DNA from 3 places in the Mesorhizobium sp. C399B genome. Region 1 is predicted to be linked to each of the others. Evidence: predicted binding sites of a transcription regulator. Region 1 holds the regulator's gene; each other region holds the start of a gene.
The links. Region 1 encodes PhoB, which activates phosphate uptake and scavenging genes when phosphate is short. Its sites were predicted from a motif close to TGTCATNNANCTGTCAT; they were not measured.

Region 1 (10,508 bases):
GGGAATTGCCGGCCTCGCCATATTTCAGCGCATTCGTCGCCAGTTCGTGAAAGGTCAGGCCAAGCGCCTGCGTCGTCCTCTCGTCGAGCAGCACCTGAGGCCCTGACAATATCCCTTCCGGAAGCTCCTTGCCGAACACCTGGCCGAGCTCGATGCGCAGCAGGTCGCCAAGATCGGCCTTCTGCCAGCGCGAACGCGTCAGCATATCCTGGGAAGCCGCCATTGCCTGCAGGCGGGCTGAGAAGGAAGTTGAGAACTCCTTCACGTCGGTTGCTTGCGCTGCCGTCTGGCGCGCAATCGCCAGCACCCGCGTGATCGAATTCTTGATCCGATGCTTCATCTCCTGCAGCATCAAATCCTTTTCGAGCAGGCTTTTTTCCGTCGTTTCATGCAGCAGCGACTTGGCGTCGTAGGCGCGCTCCTGGTAGCGCGCCACCAACGCGATGGCCCCCGCCAGAAGCAGGCCGAACAGCCCGAGCATGACCGGAATGGCGCGCGAGGACGGTTGCGAAAATGCACTTGTCGGCCGAAACAGCACCGTCCACGGCCGACCGGCGACGATGATCTTGCGCGTCACCAACAGCCTGTCGCCAAAGCTCGCAACCGGCGGCGTTTCCGACTGGAACAGAAGATTGTCGGCGTCGGCCGTGCCGTCATAGACCGCGGTGTTGACCGGCAGCAAAGGCGTGCGGCTGAGCGCGGTCTGGAACAGGTCGCGGGCGCGGAAGGCCGCGTAGAGAAGGCCTGATGTCGATGATCTGGACGCATTGATACCATCCGGCGCGGTTTCGACATTGAGCCTGACGAAGACCAGGAAACCGGTAAAGGTCTGCGCCGCGCCAGTGTCCTGGCCGAGCTGGACCAGACCGCTTGCGTGCTGTGCGTCATCGGCCATCGCTTTTTCGATCGCCTCGCGCCGCACCGGCTCGGTGAACATGTCGTAGCCGATGGTGGATTCGTTGGCAGGGTCGAGCGGCTCGAACAGCACGACGGGCGTGCGCCATGGCTGTGTCGTGTCCGGATAGACCGTGTGGGCGGCGCCGCGGTCGCGCAACATGTCGCGCTCGACCGCCGCTTCGTCACCGGTCTTGGCCAGCCTGAGATAGCCGATGCCGCGCAGGCCGGCGAAATTGTTATCGACATCGAGGGCGCTGAAGAAGGCCTTGAATTCGCTACCTGAAATCTCGCCATTGCGGGCGTCGAACAGCGCCTGCGTCGAGCGCAGCAGTGACAGATGCAGATCGATACGGCTTTCGATGCGGTTGAGCGCGTCGTCGGCCGTCGCCTCGAACTTGATGCGCGCCGCTTCCTGGGTCGCGAAATAGGCGAAGCCCGCCATCGTCAGGCTGATCAGTGCAACGGCAATGAAGGCAAGGATCGGGAAAAACTTCTTCAACGCAGGCCCATGGACGGTTCGGGACCTTTATGGGCAAGTCGCCGCGGCAAGACAATGGCGCGGCCAAGCCATAATGACAGCTGGCATATCATGCATATTTAGCCGGCTTATCGATCTCGAGCATCAGTGAACATGACAGCTGACGATAGCGTGGTCTCAGGCCGCGATCTTCAGCGCACCCGGACCGGGAATGGCGCCGGGCGGGCACTTTCCCAGGATGATCATGCCGAGCACTTCGTCCTGCGTCACATCGGTGGTGAGCGCGGTGCCGACGACCTGGCCGTTCTTCATTACGCAGACCCGGTCGGCAAGCTCGAACACGTCGTGAATGTCGTGGCTGATCAGGAAAATGCCGATGCCGTCGGCCTTGAGCTGCTTTACCAGTTCGCCGACCTGCGCCGTCTCCTGCGGCCCAAGCGCGGCCGTCGGTTCGTCCATGATCAGGATGCGGGCGTTGAACAGGATGGCGCGTGCGATCGCCACCGACTGGCGCTGGCCGCCCGATAGCTTGATCACGGGCTCCTTGAAGCGCTGGAAGCGCGGATTGAGCCGGCCCATCACCTTGCGCGCCTCGGCCTCCATGGCGACATCGTCGAGTGTCCCCCACGCGGTCATCAGTTCGCGGCCGAGGAAGAGGTTGGCGGCAGCGTCGACATTGTCGGCCAGCGCAAGCGTCTGGTAGATCGTTTCGATGCCGTATTTCTTGGCGTCGCGCGGATTGGAGATCGAGGCCTCCTGGCCGTTGACCAAGATCTGGCCGGCATCGCGCTTGTAGGCGCCCGACAGGATCTTGATCAGCGTCGACTTACCGGCGCCGTTGTGGCCAAGCAGCGCCACCACTTCGCCCGGGAAAAGATCGATGGACGCATCGTCGACGGCGCGAATGCCACCGAACGCGATCGAGATGTTGCGCATGTCGATCAGTGGCGTACCGGTGGGAGCAGTTTTTTCCATAATCGTTCCTCCCTAGACGCGCTTGCGGTAGACGGTGTCGAGCCAGACGGCGATGACCAGGACAGCGCCAACGACAATGCTCTGCAGCGGCGAGTCGATGCCGAGCAGCACCATGCCGGATTGCAGCGACTGCATCAGTAGCGCGCCGAGCATGGCGCCCATCACCGTTCCGGCGCCGCCCGCGAGCGACGTGCCGCCGATGACAGCGGCCGCGATCACCAAAAGCTCGTCCAGTGTGCCCAGCGCATTGGTTGACGCATTGAGACGGGCCGACGAGATCGCCGCGCTGATTGCAGCCAGCACACCCATGATCATGAACACCTTCATGGTCACCCAGCGCGTGTTGATGCCGGCGAGTTCCGCTGCCTCCGGATTGCCCCCGATGGCGAAGACATAGCGGCCGAAACGCGTGCGCTTGGTGATGAACGTCATGATGATGCCGACAATCACCGCCATCAGCACCGGTATGGCGATGCCATGCGCGATGAACAGCCCGCCTTCGGGAACGGTGATGCCGTTCTGCTGTGCGTACTGGCGCACGATGCCGATCGGCCATGGATAGGAATTGGCGATCCACACGGCGCCGAGGATGGCCGCGCAAGTGACCACGCCAAGCAGGGTCTCGGCCCAGACGGGGCGCAGTGGAAAGCTGAAGCGCTTGCGCTGTGAGCGACCGTTGAGCAGCGCGAAGGCGACCGCCGCGCAGGCGACGATGCCGACGATCCAGCTGGCAGCGGCGCCAATCGAGCCGCGTGGTCCGCCGCCCATCAGCTGGAAGGTGGCGTCGAGTGGCGCGACCGTGCGCCCGCTGGTGATGAGCCATGCCATGCCACGCCAGACCAGCAGGCCACCAAGCGTCACGATGAAGGCCGGAACCTGCATATAGGCGATGATGAAGCCCTGGAACGCGCCGATCAGCAGACCAAGCACCACGCCGGCGGCAAGCGCGACGACCCAGAGCCAGGGGTTTCCAAGCTGGAAGCCGATGACGCGAATCAGGAATTCGGCCTGTGCCACGCCCATGATCATGCCGATCACGCCTTCGACGGAGCCCACCGAAAGGTCGATGTTGCGCATGACGATGACCAGTACCATGCCGGTCGCCATGATCGCGACCGAGGACGTCTGCACCGACAGGTTCCAAAGATTGCGCGGCGTCAGGAAAAGCCCGCCCGACAGGATATGTATGCCGACCCAGATGACCAGCAGCGCGCCGACCATGCCGAGCATGCGCGTGTCGAGCTCGGTCGCTTTCAGGAACCGGGCGACCGCGCCGAGTTCAGACGCTCGTGCCGTATCGGCCTGCGGATTTGAGGTCGTGTCGGTCATGATGTCCTCCAGCGGCTTGCCGTCTGGCGCGGATGCCGGACCACAGCCTAGAAGTTTGCCGCCGATGGCGGAAACACACAATTCTCGTAGAGAAAACGCCGCGGCTTGACAGCCGCGGCGCCTCATTTCTTCAAGTCGTCGAGATCAGTTGCAAGCCGCGACGCTGCCGGCGGCGACGCCTGTGCAGACTTCGTCCTTCTTGATCCAGCCGGCGTCGATGACGACGTTGAGGTTGTCCTTGGTGATCGCGACGGGGGTCAGGAACAGCGACTTGACGGTGTTGCCGCCAGGCGTGGTGAAGTCCTTGGCGCCGGCAATGTCGCCCGTCTTCTTGCCATCGGCAAGCTGCGAGGCGATCTCGGCGGCGTTCTTGCCGAGTTCGCGCGCGTCTTTCCACACCGACACCGTCTGCGTGCCGAGCGCGATGCGGTTCAGGGCGGCATGGTCGCCGTCCTGGCCCGAGACCGGAACCGTTCCGGCAAGGCCCTGCGCCGTCAGCGCGGCGACAACGCCGCCGGCGGTGCCGTCATTGGCCGCAACCACGGCATCGACCTTGTTGTCATTGGCGGTCAGGAACTGTTCCATGTTCTTCTGGGCGTTGGCCGGCAGCCAGCCATCGGTATAGGCCTCGCCGACATTCTTGATCTTGCCCGAGTCGATGGCTTCCTTGAGCACTTCCATCGAGCCCGAGAACAGGAAATCGGCATTCGGATCCGAGCCCGAGCCCTTGATGAAGACATAGTTGCCTTCGGGCTTCGCCTTGAACACTTCGCGGGCCTGCATGCGGCCGACTTCCTTGTTGTCGAAGGTCAGGTAGAAGACGTCCTTGTTCTCGATCAGGCGATCATAGCCGACGACCGGAATGCCTTCGTCCAGCGCCTTCTGCACCGCCGGGCCGATGGCCGAGGCGTCCTGCGCCAGGATGATCAGCGAGTTGGCGCCCTGCGAGATCAGGCTTTCGACGTCGGTCAGCTGCTTGCCGGGATTGGACTGCGCGTCGGCCGAAATGTACTTGTCGCCGGCGGCTTCGATCGCCGTTTTCATCGCCGCCTCGTCGGTCTTCCAGCGCTCTTCCTGGAAGTTCGACCACGACACGCCGATGACCTTGTCCTTCGCCTGCGCGACCGACATCAGCGCCAGCGACATGGCGACACCCGCCAGCATGGCGGCTGCAAATCTGTTCATCATAATCCTCCCTGCGCCGCGTGCGGCGCGACAAAACTGGCCCGAGGGCCGGCACACAGAGGCGCTATTTTTTCGAGCCTCGAAAAAATACTGGTTCAATGATAACGCGCTGTCAACATCGATTCTGATGGATTCTGATGGCCGTGCCGAATTTTTTCGAGGTCCGCAATAAACAATGACAGGGCTGCCGGCGTCTGCCAATATTTGGCTGGTGCCGTCGAACGCCTTCACTATCATGAGGCGCGAGGAGGCCGGGAGGAAACAAATGTCGGTTGGAATCCGCCACGACGATCTGCGCCGTCGCAACCGTGCGATGGTGATTTCAGCCGTGCGCCGGGCCGGCCAGCCGTCGCGGACCGAGATTGCGGCGACCACCGGCCTCAGCCACTCGACCATATCGGCAATCTCGTCTGATCTGATTCAAGAAGGCATCCTGATTGAAGGCAAACCTGGCGAGACCGGCGCACTGAAACGCGGCCGGCCGCAGGTGGGCCTTGGTCTCAACCCGGAAGCGGCGGCGGTGATGACCGTCGTGCTGTCGCTCAATTTCCTGTCCGTCACCGTCATCGACTATGCCGGCCACGTCGTCGCCGAGGAACAGCGCCGGCTGGACACGCTGACCAAGCCGCGCGACGAGCTGATTGGCGAATGCGTAGCAATCGTCCGGCGGCGGCTTGAGGATCCCGACCTCGATGTCCAGAGCATCGCCCGCATTGCCATGGGCATCCAGGGCATCACCGATTCGCAGGCGCGCGCCATGCTGTGGTCGCCGATCACGCCACTGACCGACATTGCCTTCGCCGACATGTTGGAAGCGGAATTCGGCATTCCTGCCACCATGGAGAACGATTGCAACATGATGGCGGTGGCGCTGCAATGGCGCCAGCCCGAGCGCTACCGCGACAATTTTATCGCCATCCTCTTATCGCACGGCATCGGCATGGGCCTGGTGCTGAAAGGCGAACTGTTCACCGGCACCCATTCCTCGGGCGGCGAGTTCGGCCACATGATCCACCGTCCGGGCGGCGCGCTCTGCCGCTGCGGGCGGCGCGGCTGCGTGGAAGCCTATGCCGGAAACTACGCCATCTGGCGCAGCGCCAAAATGATGGGCGAGGATGCCGAGCCGGTCGATATCAGCGACGCTGATATGCGCGCACTCGCCGCGCGCGCCCGCGAAACCGACGGCCCGGAGCGCGAAGCCTATCGCAAGGCCGGCGAGGCGCTCGGCTTCGGCCTCGGCAGCCTGTTTGCGCTGATCGATCCGGCACCCGTCGCCATGGTCGGCGTCAGCGCCGCCGCCTTCGACCTGATCGAGCCGGCATTGCGCGAAGCGATCGCCCAGACCGCCGGCGGCCAGCACTCGAAATCGATCTCCTTCGACACCGAGCCCAACGAGCTGCCGCTGATCCGCGAAGGCTGTGCCATGCGCGCGCTCGGCTTCGTCGATCAGGAGATTTTCGCGCCGGGCATTCAGGCCAAATCCGGCAAGCATGTCGCCTGAATGGCCGGCAACGGCGCGACGCGCAGCATCCTAGTCTTCCCTGATCGCGTAGCCGGCGCCGCGAATGGTACGGATGACATCCGGCATGCGGCCGTTGTTGACCGCTTTGCGTAAGCGCCCGACATGGACGTCGACGGTTCGCTCGTCGATATAGATCGTCTCGCCCCAGACATTGTCGAGCAGTTGGCTGCGCGAGAACACGCGGCCGGGATGGCGCATCATGAATTCGAGCAGCCGGAACTCGGTCGGTCCGAGCCTGATCTCGCTCTTCTTGCGGTAGACACGGTGCGACTCGCGGTCGAGCACGATGTCGCCGACCTTGAGCACGCTGGACAGCACTTCCGGCTTGGCCCGGCGCAGCAGCGCCTTCACGCGCGCCATGAACTCCGGCGTCGAGAATGGCTTGACCAGATAGTCGTCGGCGCCGGTGGACAGGCCGCGCACGCGATCGCTTTCCTCACCGCGCGCGGTCAGCATGATGATCGGCAGCCGCTCGGTTTCGGGCCGCACTCTAAGCCGCCGGCAGAGCTCGATGCCGGAGACAGCCGGCACCATCCAGTCGAGCACCAGGAGATCGGGCACGTTTTCCTGCAGGCGGATCTCGGCCTCGTCCCCGCGTGTCACCACCTCGACCTGATAGCCTTCGGATTCGAGGTTGTAGCGGAGGAGCACGCCTAGCGGCTCCTCGTCCTCCACGACCATGATGCGTGGCGCGATCATAGGCAGTTCACCCTCATCAGGCCGGCGTGGCCATCGCCGTCTCGTCCTGCTTCGGACGATTGGCGGGCAATTGCTGGCCGGTCAGCACATAATACGCATTTTCGGCGATGTTGGTGACATGATCGCCGATGCGCTCAAGATTCTTGGCGCAGAACAAGAGATGCGTGCAGGCGGTGATGTTGCGAGGGTCTTCCATCATGTAGGTCAAAAGCTCACGAAACACGGACGTGTATTTGACGTCGATGCGCTCGTCGTCATTCCTGAGTTTTGCAAGAGCTGCCGCATCGGTGGCGGCATATTCCTCGACGACGCCTTGCACCTGGATCAGCACCAGTTGCGCCATGGCATCGATGGAGTGCGAGAGGTCGCGCGGCGTGACGCTCAAGCCCACGGTGCCGACGCGTTTGGCGATGTTCTTGGCGAGATCGCCGATGCGCTCGAGGTCGCCCGCCATGCGGATCGAGCCGACCACGGCGCGCAGATCGTTGGCCATCGGCTGGCGCTTGGCGATCAGCGTGATGGCGCGGTCGTCCAGTTCGCGCTGGCGCGCATCCATGATGGCGTCGTCGGAAACGACACGCTGTGCCAGCGCATTGTCCGAATTGAGCAGCGCCCTGGTCGAGCCGCTGACCATCGAGCCTGCCAGATCGCCCATGTCGCGGATCAGCTTGCTGATCTGCCCGAGCTCTTCATCGAAGGAGGCGACGGTATGTTCACCCATGATCTTGGTCCTCGTGCCTGAAAATTCACCCGCCGGACGGCTCAGCCGAAGCGGCCGGTAATGTAGTCCTGGGTGCGCTTGTCGTCGGGGTTGGTGAACATCTTGTCGGTGGCGCCCTCCTCGACGAGATAGCCGAGATGGAACATCGCCGTGCGCTGCGAGACGCGCGCCGCCTGCTGCATCGAATGGGTGACGATGACGATCGTGTAGTTCTGGCGCAGTTCGTCGATCAGCTCCTCGACACGGGCGGTGGCGATCGGATCGAGCGCCGAGCAGGGCTCGTCCATCAGGATCACCTCCGGCGACACGGCGATGGCGCGCGCGATGCACAGGCGCTGCTGCTGGCCGCCGGACAGGCCGGTGCCGGGCTCCTGCAGGCGGTCCTTGACCTCGTTCCAGATCGCAGCCTTCTTCAGGCTCTGCTCGACGATCTGGTCCATGTCGGACTTGCGCTTGGCCAGCCCATGGATGCGCGGGCCGTAGGCGACGTTCTCGTAGATCGACTTCGGGAACGGGTTGGGTTTCTGGAACACCATGCCGACGCGGGCGCGCAGTTCGACGACATCGATGTTCTTGTCGTAGATGTCGTCTTCATCGAGCGTGATCTTGCCGGTCACCCGCGCCGAATCGATGGTGTCGTTCATGCGGTTGAGGCAGCGCAGGAAGGTCGACTTGCCGCAGCCGGACGGGCCGATCAGCGCCGTCACCTGGTTCTGGCGGACGTCGAGATTGACGTCGAACAACGCCTGCTTCTCGCCATAGAACACGCCGACCTTGTCGCCGCGCATCTTGATGACTTCGTTCGACTTGGCGTTCATTTTGTCGCCCACTGCATTCTCAAGGGACTGTTCGGTCATGATGTTCATACCAAATTGCCTTTTTTCTACCAGCGCCGCTCGAACCGGCGCCGGAGCACGATCGCGGTGATGTTCATGGCCATGAGGAAGACGAGCAGGATGATGATGGCGCCGGACATGCGCTCGACAAAAGCGCGCTCAGCCTCGTTTGCCCACATATAGATCTGAACCGGCAGCGCGGTCGCCGGATCGAAAGGCGTCGTCGGATAATCGGCGACGAAAGCGACCATGCCGATCAAGAGCAGCGGTGCTGTCTCGCCGAGCGCACGCGCCAGGCCGATGATGGTGCCGGTAAGGATGCCTGGGGCGGCAAGCGGCAGGATGTGATGGAACACCATCTGCATCTTGGAGGCGCCGAGACCTAGGGCCGCCGAGCGGATAGACGGCGGCACCGCGGCGAGGGCGGCGCGCGTGGCGATGATTATGGTCGGCAATGTCATCAAGGTCAGCACCAGGCCGCCGACGAAGGAAGCCGAGCGCGGCATGCCGAGGAAGTTGATGAACACGGCAAGGCCAAGCAGACCGAAGACGATCGACGGCACCGCCGCGAGATTGTTGATGTTGACTTCGATCAGGTCCGTAAAGCGGTTCTTCTTGGCGAACTCCTCCAGATAGATGGAGGCGGCGACGCCGATCGGCAGCGCCAGCAACAGCACGATCACCATCATGTAGAACGAGCCGATGATCGCCACGCCCATGCCCGACGTTTCGGGCCGGCTGGAGGCGCCATAGGTGAACAGGCCGGTGTTGAAATGCTCGGCCATCACGCCGTCGGCTTTAAGCTTGTTCATCCAGTCGATCTGCTGGTTGGACACCTTGCGGCGCGCTTCATCGACGCCGAGGTCGATCTGGCCCTTGAAGGCCGAGTCGAGGTTCGCGGCAGCCAGGATGTCGACGTCACGCGTCCTGCCGATCACCGACGGATCGGCGGAGACGATGTCGCGCAGCTGGACGCGGGCGCCTTCCGACAGGAAGCCCTTGAGCTTCAGCATCATCGGCTTGTTGGCCGGATCGATGCCGAGCTTGGCCACCAGCGCGTTTTCGGCGAGCTTGGGATAGTTCGCCTTGATCAGCACGGTAGGGTCGGTCGCGCGCTTGCCGGAGGGATCGATCACCTTCTCGTCGAAGGTGACCGGCAGCGTCACCGTCGTCTGCCAGAAGGCGGTGTAGCCTTTCGAGACGATGGTGATCAGCATGATGGCCAGGAACGCCAGGCCCACCGAGATCGCAATCACGCCATAGATGCGGAACCGGCGTTCGGCGGCATAGCGCGCCTTCAGCCCGATGTCGCGGCGCGGTCGCGCGACGGCGCCCGCCATCGTGTCCAGGGGGATGTCGGTCATTCGTACTGCTCCCGGTACTTGCGCACGATGTAGAGGGCGACGATGTTCATCACCAGCGTCAGCGCGAACAGCGTCAGGCCGAGCGCGAAGGCGACCAGCGTCTGCGGCGAGTTGAACTCGAGGTCGCCGGTCAGCTGGTTGACGATCTTGACGGTGATGGTCGTCATCGCCTCGAACGGATTGGCCGTCAGATTGGCGGCGACGCCCGCCGCCAGCACGACGATCATCGTCTCGCCGATGGCGCGCGACGCCGTCAACAGGATGGCGCCGACGATGCCGGGCAGTGCCGCCGGCAGGATCACCCGCTTGATCGTCTCGGAGCGGGTGGCGCCGAGGCCGAGCGAGCCGTCACGCATTGCGCGCGGCACCGCGGTGATGATGTCGTCGGACAAAGAGGACACGACCGGGATCAGCATGACGCCCATCACCAGACCGGCGGTGAAGATGCTCTGGCCCTGGATGAAGGGCGAGCCGCCGGTGAGTGCCGCCGACAGGTCGCGCA
Region 2 (10,508 bases), 2.7 Mb from region 1:
TGCCCAGATCACGACTTCGATGGAATTGGACGGCTCGAATTCGCCGGGATTGATGATACCGACCTGCGGCACATAGAGCGCGCCGGCGATGCCGGCCATGACAGCCGAGACGGTGAAGGCAAACAGCTTCACGTTCTCCGCCCGCCAGCCGAGGAAGCGGGTGCGGCTCTCGGCGTCGCGCACCGCCATTAGCAGCTTGCCGTATTTGGAGCCGACGATCGCCCAGGTGATGAAGACGGCGAGCGCGAGTATGATGGCGCTGGCGGCAAACAGGGCCGAGCGGGTGGCGTCGGCCTGCACGTTGAAACCCAGAATATCCTTGAAATCGGTCAAGCCGTTGTTGCCGCCGAAACCCATGTCGTTGCGGAAGAAGGCGAGCAGCAGCGCGTAGGTCATCGCCTGGGTGATGATGGAGAGATAGACGCCGGTGACGCGGCTGCGAAAGGCGAACCAGCCGAAGACGAAGGCGAGCAGGCCGGGCACCGCCAGCACCATGATGGCGGCGAACCAGAAGTGGTCGAAACCGGTCCAGAACCAGGGCAATTCCTTGTAGTTCAGGAACACCATGAAATCGGGCAGGATCGGATTGCCGTAAACGCCGCGCGAGCCGATCTGGCGCATGAGGTACATGCCCATCGCATAGCCGCCGAGGGCGAAGAAGGCGCCATGGCCGAGCGAGAGGATGCCGCAATAGCCCCAGACGAGATCGAGCGCCAAGGCAAGCAATGCATAGCAGAGGTACTTGCCCGTCAACGCGACGATGTAGGACGGAATATAGAACGCGCTTTGCGGCGACACTGCGAGGTTGAGCAGCGGCACGATAATGGCGGCCGTCAGCAGGATGAAAATAGTGATGGCGATGCGACGGTCGGCACCCGCGGCGAAGAAGCGTCCCGTGATCATGTTTCCACCGCCCTGCCCTTGAGCGCGAACAGGCCGCGCGGGCGCTTCTGGATGAACAGGATGATCAGCACCAGCACGACGATCTTGCCGAGCACCGCGCCAGCATAGGGTTCGAGAACCTTGTTGACGATGCCGAGCGAGAAGGCGCCGACCAGCGTGCCCCAGAGATTGCCGACGCCGCCGAAGACCACGACCATGAAGCTGTCGATGATGTAGCCGCGGCCGAGATTGGGCGAGACATTGTCGATCTGGCTGAGCGCGACGCCGGCAATGCCGGCAATGCCGGAGCCGAGCGCAAAGGTCAGCGCATCGACCCAAGGCGTCCTGATGCCCATCGAGGCGGCCATGCGGCGGTTGGCGGTGACGGCGCGCATCTGAAGGCCCCAGGGCGTGCGCTTCATAACAAAGAGCAGCACGCCGAAGACGGTGAGCGCGAAGACCAGGATCCAGAGGCGGTTCCAGGTGACGGCGAGTTGGCCGACATCGAACGATCCCGACATCCAGGAGGGGTTGCCGACCTCCTGGTTGGTCGGTCCGAAGATCGAGCGCACCGCCTGCTGCAGGACAAGCGAGACGCCCCAGGTTGCGAGCAGCGTTTCCAGCGGCCGGCCGTAGAGGAAACGGATGACGCCGCGCTCGATGATCAGGCCGACGGAAGCGGCAACCAGGAAGGCGAGCGGCAGCGCGATCACCAGCGACCAGTCGAACAGGCCGGGGAATGAGGTTCGGATCACCTGCTGGACGACGAAGGTGGTGTAGGCGCCGAGCATCACCATCTCGCCATGCGCCATGTTGATGACGCCCATGACGCCGAAGGTGATGGCGAGGCCGATGGCGGCCAGCAGCAGCACCGAGCCAAGCGAGATGCCGTACCATATGTTCTGGCCGGCATCCCACAGCGCCAGGCTCGAATTGATGCTGGCGATTGCCGCCGTCGCGGCATCCTTGACCGCGCCTTGCGCATTGGCCTCGACCGCGGTGAGCAGCGAGACCGCGTCGCGGTCGCCGCGCGCGCCGATCAGGGCAATGGCGGCAAGCTTGTCGGCCTCCGGCTTGTCGGAGACCAGCACCGATGCCGCGCGCGCCTGTTCGAACAATGCCTTGACCTTGGCGTCGGTCTCGGCGGCGATGGCTGCATCGAGCGGCTCGATATTGGCGGCATCGGGGGTCTTGAACATGGTGTCGGCGGCGGCGATGCGGACAGAAGGATCTTTCGCGCGCAACGTCAGCGTTCCCAGTGCATCTCGGATGACACGACGCAGCGTGTTGTTGACCTTGATCTTCGTGATGTCGGCCTTGGGGGCGTCGCCGGCTTTCTCGCCACTCAGCGGGTCGAGCAGCGTGACGCTGTCGGCGGCCTCACTGCCGACGAAGACGGCTGAATCGGCTTTACGGATGTAAAGGTTGCCTTCGGCGAGCGCTGCAAGCGGGCGCTCGACCAGCGGATCGCCGGTGGCGGCAAGTTCGCGCACGACGGCCTCAGTGGCGGCAAAGCCCGTGCCCGTGGCGAATTTGGCGACGATGGCGCGCAGATCGGCTTCGGCTGCGTTCGACGGCAATAGGCTTGCCACCAGGAACACCAGCATGAGGCCGAGAGTGCGCAACAGGATCATCCGTTCAGATACTCTTCTGTGGGGAAATTCCGCGTCCGGGCGGGCTGAAGCGCCCGGACGCTTGGCGGTACCGATCGTGGACGCGTCCACGATCGGTCGGTCCCGGGAGGGATCAGTTCGTGCCCTTGCCGCCGCATTTGCCGGTGGCAACGTTGAAGTTGCCGCAGGACAGAGGCGCGCGCCAATCCGAAATCAGGTCCTTGGAATCGGGCAGATAGTCGGACCATTCGTCGCCCATCACGAGGCCGGGCGTCTGCGACACGGTCTCGAACTGGCCGTCGGCCTGGATCTCGCCGATCAGCACCGGCTTGGTGATGTGATGGTTCGGCATCATGGTCGAATAGCCGCCGGTGAGGTTCGGCACGGACACGCCGACCATGGCGTCGATGACCTTGTCGGGATCGGTGGTGCCGGCCTTTTCGACCGCCTTCACCCACATGTTGAAGCCGATATAGTGAGCTTCCATCGGGTCGTTGGTGGTGCGCTTGTCATTCTTGATGAACTTGTGCCAGTCGGCGATGAACTTCTTGTTTTCGGGTGTGTCGACGCTCTCGAAATAGTTCCAGGCAGCGAGATGGCCGACCAGCGGCGCGGTATCGAGACCGGCCAGTTCTTCCTCACCGACCGAAAAGGCCATGACCGGGATGTCCTCGGCCTTGATGCCCTGGTTGCCGAGTTCCTTGTAGAACGGAACGTTGGCGTCGCCATTGACGGTCGAGACGACGGCGGTCTTCTTGCCGGCCGAGCCGAATTTCTTGATTGCGGAGACTTCGGTCTGCCAGTCGGAGAAGCCGAACGGCGTGTAGTTGACCATGATGTCTTCGGCGGCGACGCCCTTGGCCTTCAGATAGGCCTCGAGGATTTTGTTGGTGGTTCGGGGATAGACGTAGTCGGTGCCTTCCAGCACCCAGCGCTTCACCGAGCCACCGTCCTCGCTCATGAGATAATCGACGGCAGGAATCGCCTGCTGGTTCGGGGCGGCGCCGGTGTAGAACACGTTGCGCTCGCTTTCCTCGCCCTCATACTGGACGGGGTAGAACAGGATGTTGTCGAGTTCCGAGAACACCGGCAACACCGATTTGCGCGACACCGAGGTCCAGCAGCCGAACACGGCGGCGACCTTGTCCTTCGAGATCAGCTCGCGCGCCTTTTCGGCAAAGAGCGGCCAGTTGGAGGCCGGATCGACAACGACCGCCTCGAGCTTCTTGCCGAGCAGACCGCCCTTGGCATTCTGCTCTTCGATGAGCATCAGCATGGCGTCTTTCAGCGTCGTCTCCGAAATCGCCATGGTCCCCGACAGCGAATGCAGAATGCCGACCTTGATCGTGTCTTCGGCGGCCTGGGCCGGAGACGACATCGACAGGCCGGCGGCGACCACGCCGGCCGAAAACATTTTTGTTATTGTGGAGAAATTACCCCTCATACCGAAGACTCCCAAGCTGTTTGATTGCACCGCGATAATGCAATGCAACTGCCGTGCCAAACGCAAAGGCGCCGCTCACGAAGATGGAATAGCCGAGCGTTATCAGCCGGTTGGTATATTAGCCTCGAGAAAACAGTGGTAGCCGGCGAAAATTGATTGAGGCAAATTTGCGCAGCGCACATGGCTTTTGCCTAATTTTTGCCCAATTGAGACAAATGCCTAGTTTTTGATCTCCGGCCGTGTGTTCCGGGCTAACAATGTTGCGGTACCGCGCAAAAATAGGGCAAGCTCGCCCTTCAAAAGAGTGACGTCATGACATCTCGCACCTCATGCATTTCCGGCATCCTGCTGCTGATGGCAACGAGCGGCGCCGCGCGCGCCGATTTCAGCGAGGGCAAGCTTCCGGACGGCACCTATCATTGCGAGGTCTATTTGCTCGGCGCCTTCCTCAACCTCGGCGACATCACTATCAAGGGCAATGTCTATAGTGGTCCGGTGACATTCGGCACCGCGACGCAAGGCTACAACTATCAGATGAACGCCAATGGCGAGATCACCTGGCTCGGGCCGCTGGGCGGCTATACCACCGGTGGCAACTCCGTCTCCATGACACAGGCAACACTGGACGGCGAGACCGCCCCGTCATTCGACATCATTCTGAAGCAGCCCGACGGCGCCTTCACCGCCTCGACCTGCACCAAGGGCTGAGCGATGCGTAGTGCCGCGCCCAGTTGCGGCAAAACCTTCCTCTTATGTCATGTGAATGTTGCCTAAGCAGACTAGGGGCAACGGTGCGCCGTAACATCCACCCTGAGAGGCAGACACCATGGCCAATGCACCGTCTTCATCCTCCCCCGTCATCCGCGAAATCATCGCCGAGCGCGTCTCGCGCCGGTCTCTTTTGAAAGGCAGCCTCGCCTCCGGCGCGCTGATTGCCGGCGGCAGCTTTGTCGGCTCCTTGTTTGCCGGCGAAACGCATGCCGCCACAGCGCAGTCGACGCTCGGCTTTCCCGAGCTGAAACGGGTCTACGGCAAGACCCATGCCGCCGCCGAAGGCTATGAGACGACCATCGTCGCGCGCTGGGGCGACCCGCTTGCAGCCGGCCTCGCCGAATTCGACGGCAACAAGGTCGCGGCGGAGGAACAGGAAAAGCGCTTCGGCTACAATTGCGACTACATCGCCTTCATGCCGCTGCCCAAGGGCACGGTGAATTCCGATCATGGCCTGCTCTGCGTCAACAACGAATACATCTCGCCCAATGTGATGTTTCCGGGGATGACCGAGGGCGATGCCGGCAAGACGATGACCAGGGAACAGGTCGATCTCGGCATGGCCGCGATGGGCCATTCGATCCTCGAGGTGCAGGTAAAGGACGGCACGTGGGAAACCGTGGCGGACAGCCCGCTCAACCGCCGCATCACCGCCAACACCGAAATGACCGTTTCCGGACCGGTTGCGGGCCATGCGCTGATGAAAACCTCGGCCGACGCGACTGGCACGAAAGTGCTCGGCACCAGCTATAATTGCAGCGGCGGTGTTACCCCGTGGGGCACGGTGCTGACCTGCGAGGAAGGCGTGTCCGACATTTTCGGCGGCGACCCGAAGAAGGCGCCGACCGCCGAGCTTCTGGACCGTTACGGCTTCGACGGCTCCGATATCTATGGCCGCGGCCGCTTCCATGACCGCTTCAACCTCGACAAGGAACCGAACGAGGCCAACCGCTTCGACTGGGTGGTCGAGATCGACCCTTACGATCCTAAGTCCAGGCCGGTGAAGCGCACGGCACTTGGCCGCATGTCGCATGAGGCCTCGACCGTGGTCCTCAACAAGGACGGCCGCGTTGTCGTCTATATGGGTGACGACGACTATTTCGAATACATGTACCGCTTCGTCTCGGCCAAGGCCTATGACAAGGCCAACCCGGGCTCCGGCGCCGATCTGCTCGACGATGGCGTTCTGTCGGTCGCCCGCTTCGATGCCGATGGCTCGATGACGTGGCTGCCGCTGGTGCACGGCCAGGGCAAGCTTACCGCCGAGAACGGTTTTGCCGACCAGGCCGAGGTGCTGTTGAAGACGCGGTTTGCGGCAGATGCGCTCGGCGCCACGCCGATGGACCGGCCAGAGGACATCGAGACCAATCCGGTGACCGGCCGCGTCTATGCGGTGATGACCAAGAACAAGAAGCGCGACCAGTCGAAGGTCAATCCGGCCAACACGCGGCCGGAAAATCTCTGGGGCCATATTGTCGAACTGATCCCGCCTGGCGGCCGCGGCGCGGACGCCGACCACACGGCCGAAAACTATGCCTGGGACCTGTTCGTGCTCTGCGGCAACCCGAAAGATGCCAAGGTCGGCGCTACTTTTCATCCGGATACGTCGGACAATGGCTGGTTCGTCTGCCCCGACAACATCACCTTCGACCCGGCGGGGCGGCTGTGGGTGGCGACGGACGGCGCCAATGATTTCGACCTGCCGGACGGCGTCTATGGCGTCGACACCGAAGGTGCGGCGCGCGGCCTGCCGAAGCTGCTGTTCACCTGCCCGCACGGCGCCGAAGCGACCGGCCCGTGCTTCACGCCGGACGGCACGACTTTGTTCCTGTCGGTGCAGCACCCTGCGGAAGATGCCGAGACGCTCGACAAGGTGCAGACGCTATGGCCCGATTTCAAAGACGGCCAGTTGCCGCGACCTTCCGTCGTCGCCATCCGCCGCAGGGACGGACAGCCGGTCGGCGCATAGTGAGTCCTAGTGAAAAAGGCGGAACGCGCCATGCGCGTTCCGCGTAGCGATCCGGGAGGACGGCTCAGATCGTCTTGGCCGACATTTGCGAAGCGATGTATTCGGCCTGGCGGATAGCCAGCGACACGATCGTCAGCGTCGGATTTTCAGCCGCACCGGTCGTGAACTGGCTGCCGTCCGACACGAACAGGTTCTTGATGTCGTGCGCCTGGCCGTGCTTGTTGACGACGCCGTCTTCCGCCTTTTCGCTCATCCGGTTGGTGCCGAGATTGTGGGTTGAGGGATAGGGCGGCGTCGGGAAGGAGCGCGTCGCGCCGACCGCATCGTAAAGCGCTGTGGCCTGCTTGTAGGCATGATTGCGCATCGCCGTGTCGTTGGGATGATCATCGAAATGCACGTCGGCGATCGGCATGCCGTGCGCGTCCTTCTCGTCCTTGTGCAGCGTGACGCGGTTTTCCGCGCGCGGCATGTCCTCGCCGACGATCCACAGGCCAGCCATGTGATCATAGTGGTCGAGCGCGGTGGTGAAGGAACGGCCCCAGCCGCCGGGATTGAGGAAGGCGGCCATGAAGGGCAAGCCGAGCGACAGCGTCTCGAATTCATAGCCGCCGACAAAGCCGCGTGAGGGATCGTGCCGCGCCTCGTCGCGGATAATGCCGGCCATGGTGGTGCCGCGATACATATGCACCGGTTGGTCGAAGATGGCGTAGACCGAACCGGTGGTGTGGCGCATGTAGTTCTTGCCGACCTGCCCCGACGAATTGGCAAGCCCTTGCGGAAACTTCGCTGACTCGGAGTTCAGCAGCAGGCGCGGGCTTTCGATCGAGTTGCCGGCGACGGCGACGATGCGGGCCTTCTGCTCCTGCAGATTGCCGTCCTTGTCGGCATAGACGACGCCGGTCACTTTTCCGCTAGCGTCATGGTTGATCTTGATCGCCATGGCGTTTGGCCGGACCTCGAGATGGCCGGTCGCCTCACCCTTGGGAATCTCGGTGTAGAGCGTCGACCATTTGGCGCCCCATTTGCAACCCTGGAAGCAGAAGCCGGTCTGTTGGCAGGAGTTGCGGTCGTCGCGCTCGACCGAATTGATTGCCATGTTGCCGGTATGACATTCCTTATAGCCGAGCTTGTCGGCGCCGGCCTTGAGCACCTTGAAGTTGTTGTTGCCGGGCAGCCGCGGCCAGCCATTGGTGCCGGTGACGCCCATCTTGGCTTCCGCCTTGGCGTAGTACGGCTCCATCTCGGCCAATGTGACCGGCCAGTCCAGCAGGTTGGCGCCTTCCAGCTTGCCGTAGGTCGAGAGCGTCCTGAACTCATGCTCCTGGAAGCGCAGCGAGGCGCCGGCCCAGTGCGTGGTCGAGCCGCCGACCGATTTGACGATCCAGGCCGGCAAATTGGGGAAATCCTTCGACACCCGCCAGTCGCCTGAGGTTGTGCGCTTGTCCGTCCAGGCGAGCTGGCTGAAGGAACCCCACTCGTCGTTGATGAAATTCTCGTATTCGTGGCGCGCGCCGGCCTCGAGGATGACGACATCGACGCCTTTCTGGGCGAGTTCGTTGCCGAGCGTGCCGCCGCCGGCGCCGGAGCCGATGATCACGACCACGCCATCGTTGTTGAGATCAAATGAAGCTGCCATGGTTTCCTCCCATGAATTCCTGTTTGCGGGGTTTCAGAACGACGGAGGGCTCAGAGCCACTCTATGTCGTCGAAACCGCGCGCGATGTAGCCGCCCTTGGAGTAGGATTCGCCCTCGTAGCCGAAGATCGGCCACACCTCCTGCTGGTTGTAGAGGCTGACGACGAGGCCGCCGCGGATGGACTGGAAGAACGGCGTCGCCTCGATCTGCTGCAGCACGGCGACGCGCTGCTCCTCCCAGCCGAGGCCGCGATAGCCGCCCTCGCCCGACTTCTTGTCGAGGTCGGCGATGCCGTCTTCGATCATCATCTTGTAGGCAGCGTCCTTGCCGGCCTGCTCGTCATGCCCTTTTACGGCGATGGCGTAGTATTTGTCGGGCACCTGATCGTGCGGATAGATGTCGCGCGCCATCTGGATCAGCGTCGCCATGGTTTCGGGCTTGAGCGCCGATGTCTCGAGCCCCCAGGCATTTTCAGGGCTGATGACGGCGCTGCCGGAAATGACGAGCAACGCGCCGATGCCGCCGCGTTTGAGAAGTTCACGACGTGAGAGCCTCGCGTCATAGATCGTGACCATTTGTTCCTCCCTGCTTGCTGTTTGCGCCCTTGAACAGCGCCGTTGCTGGCGCCGCGCGGCTGAATGCGGCTGATAATCCCCTACTGGAAGCGCCCTCCACGCTGCAGAACCTCGATCTTGTAGCCGTCGGGGTCCTCGATGAAGAAAAAGCGGGCGATCAGCGATCCGTCGCGGTTGAATTCGACGATCTTCTTGGGGTTGAGGCCGAGCGCGCCGATCCGGTCGTGTTCGCTGTCGAGATCGGACACCGAGACCGCCAGATGGCCGTAACCGTCGCCAAGCCCATAAGGCTCGGTGCGGCCCTTGTTCACGGTGAGTTCGAGCTCGAACCCCGTTTCGGCGTTGGCAAGGTAAATCAGCGTGAATGTCTCGAAATCCAGCCTGTCGGCGACGTCGAGCCCGAAAGCGTTTCTGTAGAAATCGACGGATCTGGCCTCTTGGAGAACCCGGATCATGGAATGGATTGCCTTCGCCAAATCAGTCTCCGCCGCTGCATGTTGGAGGCGATTATGGGCGGCACGCGCGAAAGGTGGTGGCAGCCGGTTACCACGGCTAAATTTGCAATCGCTGCTATGCCTGCGCCTAAAGACGAAAGTCCGATTGCCGATTCGGCCCACAAGGCCGAACATGCAGGGACAACCACAACTTGAAGGCGCGACACGCTGCGCCCAAAACCAACAATATCGGGAGGTAAGGATGTGCAGGGTTTTTGCCGGGCAGGATCCGGAAGGCTATCGACAGATCAACCGGTCGATCCGCATCGACGGTCACTCTACGAGTATCCAGCTTGAAGGAACGTTCTGGGCGCTGCTTGACGAAATTGCCGACAGCCAGGGCCTGACGACGCCGAAGTTCATCTCAAAACTCTATGACGAGGCGATCGAGATCAACGGCGCCATTCCCAACTTCGCGTCGATGCTGCGTACCACCTGCGCGCTCTATCTGCGCGGTCACCGGCCAGACATGGATGAGCTGACGCCGAAGCGCGAAGCGGCCTGAGGAAGCTAGCCTTCCGCCGCAACGTCGAGCCCGAGCCGCGCCATATCGGTGAACAGCGCCTGACGTTCGGAATAGGCAGTCTGTTCGCCGGTCACGATGTTGTCGACGACGGTCAGCAGCGACAGCGCGCGGGCGCCGAAATGCGCCGCGATTCGGTAGAGTGCGCTGGTTTCCATATCGACAGCGAGAGCGCCAAGCGCCTGCGCTTCGGCAAAGCGGTCGCGCCCTTCAGGGTGGTAGAAGACATCGCTGCAGATGGTCAGCCCGGCCTGGTGGTCGATGCCGAGCTGGGCGGCGCAGGCCAAAGCGTGGGCGAACAGGCCGGGATCGGGCCCGGCGGCAGCATCGTAGAGGCCGAAGACCTGGCCGCTTTGGTCGCTTTCGGCGCGCACCGACTGCGAGATCACCAAGGAGCGCAGCGGCACGCGGGGTGTCAGGCCGCCGCAGGTACCTGTGCGGATCAGCGTTTTGACGCCGTGAACATCCAGGAGTTCATGCACATAGACCAGGAAAGACGGGACACCGATGCCGGTGGCCTGGATGCTGATGGGACGGCCGCGATAGAGACCAGTGAAGCCGAGTGCGCCCCGGCGGCGGTTGACGCAGCGCGGTGCCTCAA
Region 3 (10,508 bases), 280 kb from region 1:
TACCTTCGACTACACCCACCGCCTGCTCGACCCGGAACTCGCCGCCGGCGCCGATGTCGCCGAACCGCTCCAGCGCGAGACGGAAACGCAGGCCATGCCGCGCGTTTCGACGATCCTCGCCCGCGAAGGGCTGATTGAGCCGGATGGCGACATGCCGCAGGACCATGTCCCCGGCGACATCACCCGCGAGCCGCTTGAGTTTCCGATGGCGCGCGACATCCGCCTGCAGGCGCTGTCACGCGGCGATGAAGGGTTTCTGCTGGCGCTCGGCTATTCCACCCAGCGCGGCTATGCCCGCAACCACCCCTTTGTCGGCGAGGTGCGTATCGGCGAGGTCGAGCTGGAACTCGACGTGCCGGAACTGCCCTTCGCCGTGCTGCTCGGCAAGGTCCGCGTCACCGAATGCCAGATGGTCAACCAGTTCAAGGGCTCGGCCAAGGCGCCGCCGCAATTCACCCGCGGCTACGGACTGGTCTTCGGCCAAAGCGAGCGCAAGGCGATGGCCATGGCGCTGTGCGACCGCGCGCTGCGCGCAACGGAACTCGGCGAAGATGTCGTCGCCGCCGCGCAGGACGAGGAGTTCGTCATCTCGCACTCCGACAATGTTCAGGCGACCGGCTTCGTGGAGCATTTGAAGCTGCCGCACTATGTCGACTTCCAGGCCGAGCTCGATTTGGTGCGCCGCATGCGCGCCGAATACGAAGCTCGAGAGAACCCTGCAAAGGTGGAAGAGAAGCGGGAGGCGGCCGAATGAGCCTAATCGCCCCCGCCATTGCCGCCACCCCCGTTGCCGCCATCCCCGTTGCCGCCGTCATGGGAATGGCTGCTATGCCCGCCGACGTAGCTGCCGTTTCCGCCTGTGACATGCGCGCCATCTCTGGAAGCAGGCAGAAACAAGCGCCGAGGTACAAAACCGACCACGCAGACAAACGCCAGAAGCAGAATTGCAATCTGGATCCAACCGGTCTGAGTCATTCGACTTCGCCTTTATTTCCGTTTTCTGGGCGTCAATGCAATAGCAGGGAGTGGATTTGATCGCCATGACCGACATCGCCACCTACAACTTCGCCTATCTCGACGAGCAGACCAAAAGGATGATCCGCCGGGCGATCCTCAAGGGCATCGCCATCCCTGGCTATCAGGTTCCCTTCGCTTCGCGCGAAATGCCGATGCCCTATGGCTGGGGCACTGGCGGCGTGCAGGTCACCGCCTCGATTATCGGGCCGGACGATGTGCTGAAAGTCATCGACCAGGGCGCCGACGACACCACCAATGCCGTCTCGATCCGCGCCTTCTTCAAGAAGGTAGCCAACGTCGCGGTGACGACCGATACCGCCAGCGCCACCATCATCCAGACCCGCCATCGCGTCCCGGAACACCCGCTGAGCGCCGGCCAAGTTCTAGTCTACCAAGTGCCGATACCCGAGCCGTTGCGCTTCCTCGAGCCGCGCGAAACCGAAACGCGCAAAATGCATGCGCTCGAGGAATACGGCCTGATGCATGTGAAGCTCTACGAGGACATTGCCAAACACGGCCGCATCGCCACCACCTATGCCTATCCGGTCAAGGTCGAGGGCCGCTATGTCATGGACCCCTCGCCGACGCCGAAATTCGACAACCCCAAAATGCACCGTTCGCCGGCCCTGCAACTGTTCGGAGCCGGGCGCGAAAAGCGCATCTATGCCGTGCCGCCCTTCACCGATGTCGTCAGCCTCGACTTCGAGGATCATCCCTTCGAGGTCCAGACCTTCGACCTGCCCTGTGCGCTGTGCGCGGCGGAAAATGTCTATCTCGACGAGGTCATCCTCGACGACCATGGCGACCACATGTTCGTCTGCTCCGACACCGACCATTGCGAGAAGCGGCGCGCCGAAGGACATCGCGGCCACCTTGCGGCTGAAAGCCATGTTACCGCAGGAAAGATGAGGCCAGCAGAATGACCGGCGACCCACTGCTGCGCGTCTCCGAACTGTCCAAATTCTACGGCTCGCGCGTCGGCTGCGAGAATGTCACCTTCGACCTGTGGCCGGGTGAGGTTCTGGCCGTCGTCGGCGAATCCGGCTCCGGCAAGACGACGCTGCTCAACTGCCTGTCGACGCGGCTGCTACCATCTTCTGGCACCGCCAGCTACCGCATGCGCGACGGCCAGTTCCGCGAACTCTACCGTATGAGCGAGGCCGAGTGCCGCTTCCTGATGCGCACCGAATGGGGCTTTGTTCATCAGAACCCCGCCGACGGCTTGCGCATGACGGTGTCTGCCGGCGCCAATGTCGGCGAGCGGCTAATGGCGGTCGGTGACCGCCATTACGGCAAGATCCGCGCCACTGCCGTCGACTGGCTGTCGCGCGTCGAGATCGACGAGGACCGCATCGACGACGAGCCGCGCGCCTTTTCCGGCGGCATGCGCCAGCGCCTGCAAATCGCCCGCAACCTCGTCACCGGACCGAGGCTGGTGTTCATGGACGAGCCGACCGGCGGCCTCGACGTCTCGGTGCAGGCGCGCCTGCTCGATTTGCTGCGCGGGTTGGTCACCGATCTCGGCCTGGCGGCCATCGTCGTCACCCACGATCTCGCCGTCGCCCGGCTTCTGTCGCAGCGTATGATGGTGATGAAAGACGGCCGTGTCGTCGAAAGCGGCCTGACGGATCGCGTGCTCGACGATCCCCGCGCGCCTTACACGCAATTGCTTGTTTCCTCGATTCTACAGGTGTGAAGATGGCGCCAAGGCACCCCCCTCTGGCCTGCCGGCCATCTCCCCCTCAAGGGGGGAGATCAGCAGCTTTTATGTCCCGCCCCTTCTACGATGCAGAAGAATGGCGAAGTCGAACGCGACAGCCAATCTCCCCCCTTGAGGGGGAGACGCCTGGCAAGGCAGAGGGGGGTGTTGGCCCGCGGACGAACAACGATTGGAGAACCTTCTGATGCCGACGCCCCTCGTTGTTTCCGGCGTCGCCAAAAGCTTCACCATGCATCTGCGCGACGGCATCAGATTGCCGGTTGTCGCCGGCGTCTCATTCTCGATCCGGGCCGGTGAATGCGCCGTGCTCGGCGGGCCTTCCGGCGCCGGCAAAAGCTCGATCCTGAAAATGCTCTATGGCAATTATGCCGTCGATGAAGGCCAGATCATCGTTCAGCATGAGGGTGGCCTGATCGATCTCGCCATCGCCAGCCCGCGCACGGTGCTTTCCGTGCGCCGCCAGACGATCGGCTATGTCAGCCAGTTCCTGCGCACCGTGCCGCGCGTCTCCGCGCTCGACGTGGTCGCCGAGCCGCTGGTCGAACGCGGCGAGGACCGCGAGAGCGCGCGGAAAAAAGCACGCACCTTGCTGGGGCAGCTCAATTTGCCGGAAAAGCTCTGGGCGCTGCCGCCGGCGACTTTCTCGGGCGGTGAGCAGCAGCGCGTCAATATCGCGCGCGGCTTCATCACCGAGCATCCGGTCTTGCTGCTCGACGAGCCGACAGCTTCGCTCGATTCGAAAAACCGCGACGTTGTGGTTGCGTTGATCGCCGCCAAGAAGGCCGGCGGTGTCGCCTTGCTCGGCATCTTCCATGACCCGGATGTGCGTGACGCCGTCGCCGATCGCATCATCGACGTGACCTCTTTCGCCGCCGGAAAAATCGCTGCATGAGCAGGAAACTATCGGAAGCGCCGTTGGTCCACGCCACGGCGCAGGTCGAGAACTCGACATTGGGGCGCTGGACAGAGATCGCCGACCGCAGCCGCGTGTCCGAAAGCATCCTCGGCGACTATTCCTACATCATGCAGGACTGCGTCGTCTGGTGCGCGACCATCGGCAAGTTCTCCAACATAGCCGCCGCCGTGCGCATCAACGCCACAAACCACCCGACCTGGCGGCCGACGCTGCATCACTTCACCTATCGCGCCTCCGACTATTGGGACGACGCCGAGCACGAAACAGAATTCTTCGCCCAGCGCCGCGCCAAACGCGTCTCCATCGGCCACGACACCTGGCTCGGCCACGGCTCGACCATCCTGCCCGGCGTCACCGTCGGCGATGGTGCTGCCGTAGGCGCCGGCGCTGTGGTGTCGAAGGATGTCGCGCCCTACACCATCGTTGGCGGGGTGCCAGCCAAGCCGATCCGCGAGCGTTTCGATCGCCGCACGGCCGAACGCTACCAGGCGCTCGCCTGGTGGGACTGGGACCACGCCAGGCTGCGCGCCGCGCTCGACGATTTTCGCGTACTCGAGGCAGAAGCGTTCCTCGAGAAATACGGCGCCTGATCGGGTGCGATCACCCCCACTTGGCGCACGGCTGTGGAGCGTAACAAAACTGACATCTTGATGACATGGCAGGTTCATGTCGCTGCGCTAGGCGAGAACCAGGCGATCAATTCAGGTCTGGAACTCTTCGATGTTGTCGACCCCTGCCACGCTCGAAATCCGCGGCGTCTCGCGCCGATTTGGCAAGAACACCGCCGTCAGCGCCATCGACCTGTCGATCCCGCAGGGCCAGATGGTCGGCATCATCGGTCGTTCCGGCGCCGGCAAATCCACCCTCCTTCGCATGATCAACCGTCTCATCGACCCCAGCCAGGGATCGATTTTTTTTGACGGTGCCGAGGTCTCGCGGCTGCGTGGCTCGCCGCTGCGACGCTGGCAGCGCGACTGCGCCATGATCTTCCAGCAGTTCAACCTGGTGCCGCGCCTCGATGTGCTGACCAATGTGCTGCTCGGCCGTCTCAATCATCGCTCGACCTTTTCCAACCTGCTCGGCATGTTTACCCGCGCCGAATGCGCCGAGGCGATTGCAGCACTCGAGCGCCTCGACATCGCCCGCACCGCACTGCAGCCAGCCGGCACGCTGTCTGGCGGCCAGCAGCAGCGCGTCGCCATTGCCCGCGCCATGATGCAGCAGCCCAAGGTGCTGCTCGCCGATGAGCCGATCGCTTCGCTCGACCCGCTCAACGCCAAGGTGGTGATGGACTCGCTGCAGGACATCAACCTGCGCGAAGGCATCACCGTCGTCACCAATCTGCACACGCTGGACACCGCCCGCACCTATTGCAACCGCATCATCGGCATGGCTGCCGGCAAGATCGTCTTCGACGGTCCGCCGGAAGCGCTCAACCGCGAGGCCGTGCGCCTGGTCTATGGCGCCGACGGCAACGGCGTCGATATCTCCGAGGCCATCACCTCGACCAGCATCGCCTACAAGCAAAAGATCGCCGCATCCGCCAGCCCGCTCGAGCCCGCATTCCCCGGGTACTGATCCATGATCCCGAAAAGTGGATACCGGTTTTCGGAAAAGATCATGGACCAAAACTGAGCCGCACTGGATCGACCGCCCGCGTCAAGGGCACTTGCAAAAATCAAGAACGCTGCCGGCGCGGGGCCGGAACTTACAGGAGAGACATCAAATGTTCAGGAAGATGGTATTCGGCGCCGTTTCGGCCCTCGCCATGACAACCAGCGCCGCGCATGCGGCCGACCTCAAGGAATTCCGCGTCGGCATCCTCGGCGGAGAGAACGAAACCGACCGCCTGCGCAACTATCAGTGCCTGGCCGATCACCTGAAGACCGAATTCGGCTTCGAAAAGGTCTCGCTGTTCCCCGCCGCCGACTATGACGGCGTCATCCAGGGCCTGCTCGGCGGCACGCTCGACTTCGCCGAACTCGGCGCTTCCGGCTACGCCAGCGTCTACATCAAGGACCCGAAGGCGGTCACCCCGATCCTCACCACCCAGCAGACCGACGGCGCCACCGGCTATTATTCCATCGGCCTGGCGCTGAAGTCTTCGGGCATTACCGACATCAAGTCGGCCAAGGGCAAGAAGCTCGGCTACGCCGATCCGGACTCGACCTCGGGCTACCTGATCCCGCTGACCCAGATCCCGAAGGACACCGGCGCCTCGAACGACGCCTACTTCGCCTCGACCCAGTTCAATGGCGGCCATGAAAACAACATCCTCGCCGTTCGCGACGGCAAGGTCGACGTTGCGGTTGACGATTCCTCCGGCATCGGCGACTTCAAGAACGGCTACACCTCCGGCACCTTCCACAAGGTCACCGCCAAGGGCGCCGTCGACCCCAACGACTTCGTCGAAGTCTGGCGCTCGGGCCTGATCCCGAACGGCCCGCTGGTCGTGCGCACCGCGCTCGGCGACGACATGACCGCCAAGCTTGCCGCCTTCTTCACCGACCTGCCGAAGAAGGACAAGGCCTGTTTCGAAGGCGTCGAAGGCGGCGACTTCACCGGTTACGTCCCGGTCAAGCCTGACTTCTACAACGTCATCGTCGAAGCCCGTAAGGCAGCCATCGGCGGCTGACGGCAAAATCAGAAAGGGCGACGTGAAAAACGCCGCCCTTTTTGCATGTCCCGATCATGACCATCTCAGCAACAGCCCGCTCCAACGCGACCCTGCAGGTAGCCAACGCCTGGCAGCGCCAGATATCGTTGCGGCGGCTTTATACCATCCTCGGCATCGGCCTGCTGCTGGCGGCGACGCTGTCGAGCATGTGGTTCGCCGACGAGGCCAATGCCGGTCACTTCTGGGACCGGCTGCCGCATATATTCGACTTCCTCAGCTGGCTGATCCCGAAGGACTGGAACGACGTCTGGCGGGCGCTGTTCGACATCGCCTCGCCGCATGACACCGGCACCCAGGAGTTCAACTTCCCGCTCGGCCGCGTCTATGTCTGGGGCGGCTTCTACATCCCCGAATATTTCGAGCTGATGCTGACCACACTCAACGTGGCGCTGGTCTCGACCTTCATCGGCTTCATCTTCGCCGTGCCGTTTTCCTTCATCGCCGCGCGCAACCTGACGCCGCATCCGGTGCTGCGGCTCGTCGTCAAGCGCTTCATGGAATTGCTGCGCGCCTTTCCCGAGATCGTCATTGCCGGCCTGTTCGCGGCCATCGTCTCGACCGGCCCGATTGCCGCCATCATCGCCATCGGACTGCATTCGATCGGCGCGCTGGGCAAGCTGTTCTACGAGATCAACGAGAACATCGACATGCGCGCCGAGGAAGGCCTGAGGGCGGTCGGCGGCAACTGGTTCGAGCGCGTGCGCTTCGCCGACCTGCCGCAGGTGCTGCCCAACTTCATGTCCTACACATTGCTGCGCGTCGAGATCAACGTGCGGGCGTCGACCATCATCGGCGCCGTCGGCGGCGGCGGCATCGGCGAGGAATTGAAGCTGTCGATCTCGCGCGGCTTCGGCGCCAAGACGGTGGCGTTGGTGCTGCTGTTGTTCACGACGATCTTCATCGTCGACCAGTTCTCCGCCTGGCTGCGCCGCAAGCTGGTCGGCGAGCAAGCTTTTCTGATGAGCGCTTAAATGACCGCTTTGACCACTGATCAGGTCCAGTCGATCGAGGAACGCTATCCGCAAATCTTTCGGCGGCCGGCCTACAAGCGCTTCGCGCCGCTGTTCCTGTTCGGCGGCATCCTGCTCTACCTCGTTTACGCCTTGTGGTTTTTCAACCTGCCGCAGGTGATGCGCGACTCGCATTGGGAGCGCCTGCCGCTCTTCCTGACGCAATGGATCAGCAACGATCTGCAGCCTGAATTCCGCCTCGACCAGCCCGAAATCACGCCGAAATACCCGCGGTTTTCAGCACTCGGCGAGAACCCAGATCCCGACTGGGTTGTCAAGAACGCGGATGGCACCTTCACCGTCCTGATCGATGGCGCGGCCAGGTCCGTCACCTTCGACAAGACCAAAGCGACGATCGTCGCCAATGGCGAGACGGTGCCGGTGGCGCTGACCAGCGGTAAGCCGGTAATTACAGGTCCGGTGCCTGGCTGGATCACCGCGCATGACGACGAGATCGTCGCCAGGATGGGCTTTGTCGGCGAAGTGCGCGTCACCGTCGATCGCGTCAAGGTCCGCAAGCGCTTCCTCGGCTGGGCAAATTTCGTCTTCGACACGCGCTCGCCCTTCTTCGGCAAATCGGCCAGTGAAGTGATCTCGCTGATCTGGTCCGGACCGGAACTTAAGCCTGGCACCTCGAACCTCGCGCTCGCCGGCGACAACATCTGGAACAATGCGGAGTGGCAGCATGGCGACGTCTGGACGAAACTGCTGCAGACCATCGTCATGGCCTTTCTCGGCACGTTGCTCGGCGGCCTCGTCGCCTTCCCGCTCGCCTTCTTCGCCGCCCGCAACATCACGCCGAGCGGATTGTTCGGCCAGGTGCTCAAGCGCTTCTTCGATTTCATGCGATCGGTCGACATGCTGATCTGGGCGCTGTTCTTCACCCGCGCCTTCGGCCCGGGACCGCTCGCCGGCAGCGCCGCGATCTTCTTCACCGAAATAGGCACGCTCGGCAAAATCTATTCGGAAAGCCTGGAAAACATCGACGACAAACCGCGCGAGGGCATCAAGTCGACCGGCGCCAACGGCCTGCTGGTGCAGCGCTATGGGGTCATGCCGGAAGTGATCCCGGTCTTCATCAGCCAGACGCTCTACCAGTGGGAATCCAACACAAGAGGCGCCACCATCATCGGCGCCGTCGGCGCTGGCGGCATCGGCCTGAAACTCTGGGAAGCCATGCGCACCAATTCCAACTGGGCCAACGTCTTCTACATGGTGCTGCTGATCCTGCTCGTCGTGTTTGTGTTCGACAACATCTCGAATTTCCTGAGACGCCGGCTCAGCCGGACCTGATTACAACAGGATGCAGGCCGAGGAGGGGTGACGTGCGAGGGACAGCACCCCCCTCTGTCCTGCCGGACAGAGGGGGGTGTGAAGGAACGCAGCACTCCTTGGGCGGCGCGGCTAAGCCGCCCGCTTCCACCCATCCCTGATATGCCTGTATCCCTCGCGATAAACTGCCTCCGGCGTCTCGGAAAAATCCCGCCACACCTTGGTCGCCGCCGCCAGATCCTTCAGCGACCTGCCAAACGCCTCGATCGTCAGCCAGTCGTCATAGCCGCTCTTGCGGATGGCCGCGAAAGTCTCTTTCCACGGAATGTTCCCGCGTCCCGGCACGCCGCGATCGTTCTCCGAAAGGTGGATGTGCACGACATTCCTGCGGTGCTTCGTATAGGCGCCGATCGGGTCGGCTTCCTCGATATTGGCGTGGAAGGTGTCGTACATCGCCTTGATGTGCGGCCGGTCGATGGCATCGACGTGCTCGGACAGATCGGCCATCGTGTTCAGCAGATAGCACTCGAAACGGTTGAGCGCCTCCAACCCGATGGTAACGTTCCGCTTGCCGGCATGATCGCCAATGGCGCGCTGCGAGGCGATCGAGCGCTTCTTCTCGGCAGCGGTCGGCCCGCTGCCGGAGAAGGCGCCGAGCGTCGAATGCAGCGGCCCGCTCAGCGTACTCGCGCCGAGCGCCTGGGCGCAATCGATCGCCCATTTCATGTAGCCGATGCCGGCCTTGCGGGTCACGGCATCCGGCGAAATCAGATTCATCGCCGGGTCGCCCATCGCCGTAACAGCCGTGCGCTCCAACCCGATGCGGTCGAGCAGATCGCCAAGCTTCTTGTAGTCCTCTGGCGTGCCTGAGAAGATCGGTATCTCGACGCCGTCGAAGCCGGTCGCCTTGATGTCGCGCAGCAACGGCTCGTGTTTCTTAGACACGGAAGTCGTCCACAAAAACATGCACATGCCGATTTTCATCGACAGCCCCTCCCCATTTGACGGCGCGCTGGTTTCTTTCGCACCTCGCACCATGCGCCCTCATTCGGCCGCTTCGCGGCCACCTTCTCCCCGAAGGGAGAAGAGACTTGGCGCCGGCGCTCCCTAAAGTTTCGTCCACGCCCCGTTCTTCTTCGACGACTTCACGCAGGCCTCGATGAACGCCATACCTTCGACGCCGTCCTGGAAGGTCGGGAACACCACGTCCTTGCCCGGTCTGCCGCCCTTCTTGCGTGCCGCGCGGATCGCGCGCGCCGCCTCCTGGTAGATGTTGGCGAAGCCTTCGAGATAGCCTTCCGGATGGCCAGACGGAACGCGGCTGACGCGTGCCGCAACCGGCAGCGCGCCGGCGCCGTTGCGGGTGAGCAGCTGCTTGGGCTGGCCGAACGGCGTGTACCAGAGATAGTTCGGATCGGCCTGCACCCATTCCAGCCCGCCTTTCGAGCCATAGATGCGCAGCTTCAGCCCGTTCTCGTGGCCGGGCGCCACCTGGCTTGCCCAGATCATGCCCTTGGCCGGATGCACCTTGCCGACCGGCTTGAAGCGCAGCATGACATTGACATTGTCGTCGAGCAGCCGCCCCGGCACGAAAGCGTCGAGATCGGCCGACAGGGAATCGAGTTCCAGACCCGAGACGAACCGCGCCAGATTGTAGGCATGGGTGCCGATGTCGCCGAGCGCGCCGCCCGCGCCCGCCTGCTTGGGGTCGGAGCGCCACGCCGCCTGCTTCTGGCCGGTGGCGGCAAGGTCTTCGGTCAGCCAATCCTGCGGGTACTCGGATTGCACGATGCGGATGTCGCCAAGCTGGCCCTTGGCCACCATCTCGCGCGCCTGGCGGACCATCGGATAGGCCGTGTAATTGTGCGTCAGCACGAACACCTTGCCGGTCTTCTC

Region 2: the regulator PhoB is predicted to act here: its motif matches at 4,693-4,709, upstream of NLY36_RS31035 (PhoX family protein).
Region 3: the regulator PhoB is predicted to act here: its motif matches at 4,293-4,309, upstream of phnC (phosphonate ABC transporter ATP-binding protein).

The regions. Positions count from the first base shown of each region.
Region 1 covers NZ_CP100472.1:2,604,601-2,615,108, forward strand. Annotated here, with positions in the region: gene NLY36_RS12370 (CHASE domain-containing protein) at 1-1,396, opposite strand, end outside; gene NLY36_RS12375 (ATP-binding cassette domain-containing protein) at 1,553-2,350, opposite strand; gene NLY36_RS12380 (sugar ABC transporter permease) at 2,363-3,679, opposite strand; gene xylF (D-xylose ABC transporter substrate-binding protein) at 3,824-4,864, opposite strand; gene NLY36_RS12390 (ROK family protein) at 5,130-6,365, shown strand; gene phoB (phosphate regulon transcriptional regulator PhoB) at 6,396-7,085, opposite strand; gene phoU (phosphate signaling complex protein PhoU) at 7,102-7,806, opposite strand; gene pstB (phosphate ABC transporter ATP-binding protein PstB) at 7,848-8,672, opposite strand; gene pstA (phosphate ABC transporter permease PstA) at 8,690-10,006, opposite strand; gene pstC (phosphate ABC transporter permease subunit PstC) at 10,003-10,508, opposite strand, start outside.
Region 2 covers NZ_CP100472.1:6,468,776-6,479,283, reverse strand. Annotated here, with positions in the region: gene urtC (urea ABC transporter permease subunit UrtC) at 1-903, opposite strand, end outside; gene urtB (urea ABC transporter permease subunit UrtB) at 900-2,516, opposite strand; gene urtA (urea ABC transporter substrate-binding protein) at 2,629-3,939, opposite strand; gene NLY36_RS31040 (hypothetical protein) at 4,252-4,647, shown strand; gene NLY36_RS31035 (PhoX family protein) at 4,766-6,679, shown strand; gene NLY36_RS31030 (GMC family oxidoreductase) at 6,744-8,315, opposite strand; gene NLY36_RS31025 (twin-arginine translocation pathway signal) at 8,366-8,890, opposite strand; gene NLY36_RS31020 (VOC family protein) at 8,971-9,366, opposite strand; gene NLY36_RS31015 (ribbon-helix-helix domain-containing protein) at 9,587-9,889, shown strand; gene NLY36_RS31010 (purine-nucleoside phosphorylase) at 9,895-10,508, opposite strand, start outside.
Region 3 covers NZ_CP100472.1:2,323,458-2,333,965, forward strand. Annotated here, with positions in the region: gene NLY36_RS10995 (carbon-phosphorus lyase complex subunit) at 1-754, shown strand, start outside; gene NLY36_RS11000 (hypothetical protein) at 757-975, opposite strand; gene NLY36_RS11005 (alpha-D-ribose 1-methylphosphonate 5-phosphate C-P-lyase PhnJ) at 1,041-1,940, shown strand; gene phnK (phosphonate C-P lyase system protein PhnK) at 1,937-2,713, shown strand; gene phnL (phosphonate C-P lyase system protein PhnL) at 2,922-3,629, shown strand; gene NLY36_RS11020 (DapH/DapD/GlmU-related protein) at 3,626-4,243, shown strand; gene phnC (phosphonate ABC transporter ATP-binding protein) at 4,374-5,231, shown strand; gene phnD (phosphonate ABC transporter substrate-binding protein) at 5,380-6,288, shown strand; gene phnE (phosphonate ABC transporter, permease protein PhnE) at 6,345-7,301, shown strand; gene phnE (phosphonate ABC transporter, permease protein PhnE) at 7,302-8,633, shown strand; gene NLY36_RS11045 (sugar phosphate isomerase/epimerase family protein) at 8,745-9,596, opposite strand; gene NLY36_RS11050 (Gfo/Idh/MocA family protein) at 9,720-10,508, opposite strand, start outside.